Linked DNA regions of Laspinema palackyanum D2c. The protein of the gene in region 2 binds, or shares a complex with, the protein of the main gene of each other region. Links are inferred from orthologs where the notes say so. Each region holds a gene or a part of one and is shown on either strand. Other genes may lie near its edges.

Evidence for each region.
Region 1: the proteins of glmM (region 2) and cdaA are in contact, whole or in part, in a crystal structure (PDB 7OJS), measured with the Bacillus subtilis proteins. The link is inferred for Laspinema palackyanum D2c from one-to-one orthologs.

What each region holds. Positions count from the first base shown.
Region 1 is NZ_JAMXFD010000043.1:4,726-7,603, reverse strand. Bases 45-2,878 are described here. They hold cdaA (diadenylate cyclase CdaA), read right to left. Parts: upstream 2,023-2,878; coding sequence 1,066-2,022; downstream 45-1,065. Other genes in these bases: lysA (diaminopimelate decarboxylase), read right to left, coding at 2,251-2,878; uppS (undecaprenyl pyrophosphate synthase), read right to left, coding at 320-1,069; NG795_RS26845 (DUF3143 domain-containing protein), read left to right, coding at 45-278. In the rest of the region: more of NG795_RS26845, read left to right, coding at 6-44. UniProt on the Bacillus subtilis protein: One of 3 paralogous diadenylate cyclases (DAC) in this bacteria, catalyzing the condensation of 2 ATP molecules into cyclic di-AMP (c-di-AMP). Upon expression in E.coli leads to c-di-AMP synthesis.
Region 2 is NZ_JAMXFD010000006.1:230,820-233,845, forward strand. Bases 41-3,022 are described here. They hold glmM (phosphoglucosamine mutase), read right to left. Parts: upstream 2,309-3,022; coding sequence 773-2,308; downstream 41-772. Other genes in these bases: hpsL (hormogonium polysaccharide biosynthesis protein HpsL), read right to left, coding at 41-387; NG795_RS10480 (glycosyltransferase family 4 protein), read right to left, coding at 2,506-3,022. In the rest of the region: more of hpsL, read right to left, coding at 1-40; more of NG795_RS10480, read right to left, coding at 3,023-3,026. UniProt on the Bacillus subtilis protein: Catalyzes the conversion of glucosamine-6-phosphate to glucosamine-1-phosphate. Glucosamine-1-phosphate is used for cell wall biosynthesis.

The sequences.
Region 1 (2,878 bases), on a different replicon or contig from region 2:
ATTTCATGACTTTACCTTCATCGGATACCCCGCTTTATAACCATGCGCTTCCGGCGATCGAGCAATGGTTAGAGGACCAGGGATGCGAACAAGACCGAACGGAACTGCACTGCTGGCGAGTAGAACGCCCGAGTTGGAATGCAGAACTCGTCCTGGATGTGGATCACGTCAGTGTCCGTTACACCCATGCTGAAGGTGGGGTGCAAGATATTCAACGCTCCTTCAAATATTCCCTCAGTCGGCGAGATATTGAAGAAGCGATTTTTAGTGGACCCTAGGGGATTGGGGTCGTTGGTTAACGGCGGAGAATGGGGGAGGGTTAGACTTTGCCGAAACGTCGTTCTCGTTTTTGATAGGAACGGAGGGCGTAATGGAATTCTTCGCGGTTAAAATCTGGCCAGAGGGTTTCGGTGACATAGAGTTCCGAATAGGCGACTTGCCAGAGGAGAAAATTGCTGAGGCGCATTTCGCCACTGGTGCGGATCAATAAATCGGGGTCCCCGACTTCGGAGGTGTAGAGATGGCGTTCAAATAACGCCTCATCGATTTGTTCGGGTTGGATTAAACCTTGCTGCACCTGTTCGGCGATCGCCCGACAAGCTTGGACGATTTCCTGACGACCCCCGTAATTGGTGGCGATCGTAAAGTGAATCCCCTTATTATTGCGAGTATTTTCCACCGATCGCCCGATTTCTTCTTGGAGGGATTTCGGCAAAGAGTCTAAGTTTCCCACAAAGTTAATCCGGACATTTTCCTCCATCATCTCCTGGAGTTCTTGGCGCAGGACCCGCTCAAACAGGGTCATCAAAAAATTGACTTCCTCTAAGGGACGCCCCCAATTTTCACTAGAAAACGCATAAACCGTGAGGGCCTGAATTCCCCAATCGCGACAGCAGCGCAGGAGGTCCTTGAGGGTATCGACTCCCCGCCGATGCCCCATAAACCGGGGCATTCCATGAAGCTTCGCCCATCGACCATTTCCATCCATGATCACTGCTACGTGCTTGGGGAGTCTCTCTGCGTCGAGGTCAGCAGGCAACTGTTGTAAAGCTGATGGCTTGGTAATCATTTTTTCTCCCGTGAAGCCGATGATGGAAGACGGAGCAAGCGTAGCACGAGTCCGACTGCTTTTGATAGTAACTGACGGCCTAAATTTCGCAAATCTGGAGCAACGGGTTCCCGTTCGACGGTTTGTGAAAATCGGGCTTGTAGTAGTTCCTTGAGTTTACTACTGGTTAACGGTCGATTCAGGGTGCCTTTTTCTGCCAAAGAGATCGACCCGGTTTCCTCGGAAACCACGACGCAAACGCAGTTTTCGACTCGTTCTGTAATCCCCATTGCGGCCCGATGGCGGGTTCCTAACTGTCGCGAAGCGGTGCGATCGGACAAGGGGAGAATCACCCCGGCGGCCATAATTCGCGAGGCGCGAATTAATAGCGCCCCATCATGCAACAGGGTACTGGTCTGAAAAATGGTCTGCAAGAGTTCTTTAGAAACTTCGGCATTGATTTTTACTCCCGGAACGGAAAAATCCCGTTCGTCGATGGGACCGCTGGTTTCTAAAATCATCAAAGCGCCGGTGCGGTTTTGGGAGAGTTCCTTGACGGCATCGACGATTTCATCAATGACGCTATCGGGTTTAGGAATAATCTGGCGGTAGGGTTGAAACAGTTGCCGGATTTCGCCTTTACCCAGTTGTTCGAGAAATCGGCGGAATTCCGACTGAAGAATTACCGCCATTGCCACGGCCGAACCGATCACTAAGTTATTGAGAACAAAACTCAACAAATTGAGTTGAAGGCGGCTACTGATTGCGGCTGCGACCATCAGAATGATAAACCCGCGAACGATCCACAGGGTGCGGCGCTCCCCAATGATGACGAGCACCATATAGGTCAGGGCCAAAACCAAGAGGATATCCAGGGGAGTTTTAATCCAGGTTGTCCAAATTTGGACCAAGTGAAGCACCAAGGACTGAGTCCAGTTCGGGTCGATCGACAATTGCTCCCACAAATATCCCATCGGATCTCGATTAACCTTGCGCTTCTACATGACGAGATTGATAGGCTGGCAACTTCGCCAGCCTCTTGCTTTTTCGTGGGTTTTAACCCACAGGTGGTTGATCCCAAGCGGTTGTCCACCCCATTGCGATCGCCCCAACACTAGAATCAGTGTTTAACCCGTTATATGGCTCAACTTCAGAAGTTTTAAGGGCTCACACCGCCGGTCCTGGGCCGAGATCAATGGCGATTAACTCAGATGAGCGAGTCTTTCAGGTAGGCGATCTTGTCGAATTAAATCTTCGTAAGTTTCCCGGGCCAGGATGATATTCGCAATGCCATCTTTGACTAATACGGCAGCGGGTCTGGGCACCCGATTATAATTCGAGGCCATGCTGTAATTGTAAGCACCTGTGGTCATGACGACTAGAATATCGCCGCTTTCCGTTTTAGGCAGACTGGCTTGATGAATTACGATGTCCCCCGATTCGCAATGCTTACCGGCTATGGTAACAGTTTCCGTCAGAGGTGCGGACATCCGATTGGCAACAACGGCTCGATAAACGGATTGATAGGTAATTGGACGGGGGTTATCGGACATCCCGCCATCGACGGAAAGATAGGTGCGGATTCCAGGGACCTGTTTTTGTGCGCCTACGGTGTAGGCGGTGACGCAAGCGGGCCCAATCAGCGATCGCCCGGGTTCACAGAGCAATTTCGGTAAAGCCACTTGTTGGGACTCGCAGGCTTCGGTAATGGCTTCGCTGACGCCTTTGACCCATTCCTCAATACTCGGTGGGTCGTCGGATTCCGTATAACGAATGCCTAATCCGCCTCCGACATTCAGTTCAGTCACCGGGAGTTGGTAGGCAGAGGCT
Region 2 (3,026 bases):
TAGGGCGATCGCCCCGGGAACATAAAACCCATCTTTAGCCAGTTGAAAGATGGCATTTCCCCCGCCAACCCAGTAGGTAATGGTCCCGGAGAACGGCATATAGATCATGAAGCCCCACATCGCTAAACGGGGATATTTGTAGGACAGTAATAAAACCGCAACCCCACCTCCACCGGCGATCGCTAACTTGTAGTCCGCCACAAAAAAAAGTACGAGCCCGATCGCCGCACCGAGACCTCCATAGGTCTGAAACGCTCGAATCATCGCTTTGCGTTCGCGATCCACCTTCTTTTGTTGGGCAGCCAGTTCTTTTTTGCTCACAGAAGGCGCTTGTGCCTCCTGATTGGTTTGGGACTTTTTCTTAGATTTTTGCTTGCTTTTTAACATATTCCGATGGTGAATCTTCCCCAGGAATTAGACCCTCGAACCGACGGGCCTTTCTACGGACAGTCACACAAACCCGACTAATCACTTCTTAGTGATAACATCAAATCTCCAGGGACGGCTATATCCAACTCCGAGGGAGGGATGGCGATCGCCATTACCACCGGGCAGATAGAGAATTACACCACCAGAAATTGCACCCCTGCTGAGCTACCCCTGTGCTCGGTCCTGAAGCCCATGCAGCCCTCCACAGCCCCTATTTTTAACGAATAGACTCCTGTCCTACTCTCCCCCAACAAAGAAAAAAGAAAAGAAGACCCGATCGCTCGCGCCTTCTTTTCTAAATTTATTCCGATTTAAGACTGCAACTTAACGGGATAATTCAACTCTAAGCGGCCAAATGTTGCTCAACAACTCGAACTAAATTATCTGTCCAATAATTTGCCAGTTCCGCAGTTGCTGCTTCTACCATCACCCGGATCAAGGGTTCCGTACCCGAGGCCCGAACTAAAATCCGGCCTTGATCACCCATTGCTGTTGTGGCGCGGTCGATCGCAATTTGCACAGGTTCGCAACTCTCCCAATCCATCCGGCGATCGCGGTCTTCTACTCGCACATTCCGTAACAATTGCGGATAGGTTTGGAAACTCTCATCCACCATCTGCCCTAGGGAACCGCCCTGTTGTCTAACCACCGTTGCCAGATGAATCGCCGTCATCACCCCATCTCCGGTTACCCCATAGTGACGACAGAGGATATGACCGGATTGTTCACCGCCTAACATCGACCCGGTACGCAGCATTTCTGCATGGACGTGCTGATCGCCGACGGGAGTTCTCAGGAGTTTACCCCCCAATTTTTCCCAGGCCCGTTCAAAACCTAAATTCGACATCACCGTAGCCACAATCGTGGAGTCCGGGAGTTGACCGGACTGTTCCAGGGTCTGTCCCCACAAATATAAAATATAATCCCCATCAATCGGGCGGCCTCTATCATCCACCCCTAAGACGCGATCGGCATCCCCATCAAAAGCAAACCCCATATCGGCATTGTAAGCCTTGACCGAGGATTGTAGCACATCCAGATGGGTGGAACCGCAGCCGACATTAATGCGATCGCCATCGGGGCGATCGTGCAAGCAGATAATTTCCGCCCCCAATGCCTGAAACACCTCCGGGGCCAACTTCGCCGCTGCACCCCAAGCCAAATCTAAAACAATCCGCATTCCCTGTAATGGCAATTCCTCAGTCCCATTACCATAAATCAACGGGAGTTGCAACGCTTTCGCGTAATCTGCTACTAACTCGGGCCTATAATATTGATGGCCCCAGGCCCCAGTTCCATTCCCCGAGTCCATCTGCCCTCGAATCCCGGCTTCAATCAACTTTTGCACCGCAGCCGGTAGCTTCGTCCCGTCGGCTCCAAAAAACTTAATTCCATTATCCCCCGGGGGATTGTGACTGGCTGAAATCATCACCCCGCCAATGGCTTCAGAAACGCTCGTCAAGTAGGCAACGCAGGGGGTCGGACATAATCCTAAATTCCAAACCTCTAACCCGGCCGAAGTCAGCCCCGCAGTGAGGGCCATTGCTAACATATCGCTAGAATTGCGAGAATCTTGTCCTAAAATAATCGGACCCGTTGTCCCACTTTGGGCTTTCAGGACCTGACCTGCCCAAAATCCGACCTGCAAGGCGAGGGGTGCATTCAGAAAATCTCCCACTCGTCCGCGAATTCCATCGGTCCCAAATAAGGGAGTATTGGGCAGATAAATTCCGGTTTCTACCACGGAAAGGCGATTGATGACCTCTTTACCCGCAATGGGTTTGGGGTTTTGTACCGATTTAGACCCATTCACCCCGGCGAGGGTTAAGGATGAGCCGTTTGATCCAGAGCCTTGCGTCCAGGCTGGAGTTGTTACCATAAATTTATTCACTCCACACACACACCAATATATAGATTCACTGTGGAGAATAGCATTTCCACAGAAATATCCTACTAAACAAGAGTAAAAAGCTGAAATCCGGAGTTAAGCCGGTTAAGAGACTCAAGATAGAAGGATCACGGATGAATGAACAAGGATGAATTGTGGGGATTTTGTTCATCCTTGTTCATTCATCCTTAAAGGTAGTCTTTTAAAATTTCTCCTGTGGAGATTCCGGTTTTAGACCAACTAAATTGACTGGCACGGGCGAGCCCCAGTTCCCGGAGGCGCGATCGCGTCGTGACACCCAGGGCCACCGCCAGCATGGCACTAGAAATTTCGCGAATATTGTAGGGATCAACTAGGATTGCGGCATCCCCGGTCACTTCCGGCAGGGAAGACCGATTTGAGGTGATTACCGGGGTCCCACAGGCCATTGCTTCTAAGGCAGGCAAACCAAATCCCTCCCACAGGGACGGAAAGACCAAGGCGATCGCCTGATTCATCAATACCGGCAATTTCTCGTAGGGGACATATTCGAGGAATTTCACTCGTTCACCTAATCCCAACTCTTTGACCTGTTCCTGGAGGGCGGGACTGTAGCGGGGGTCAGCGGAACCGGCCAACCACAATTCATACTCGGACCCTTGAGCTATATTCGCAAATGCTGCTATCACTCGATGCAGATTTTTATAGGGGTCACAGCGACCGACATAGA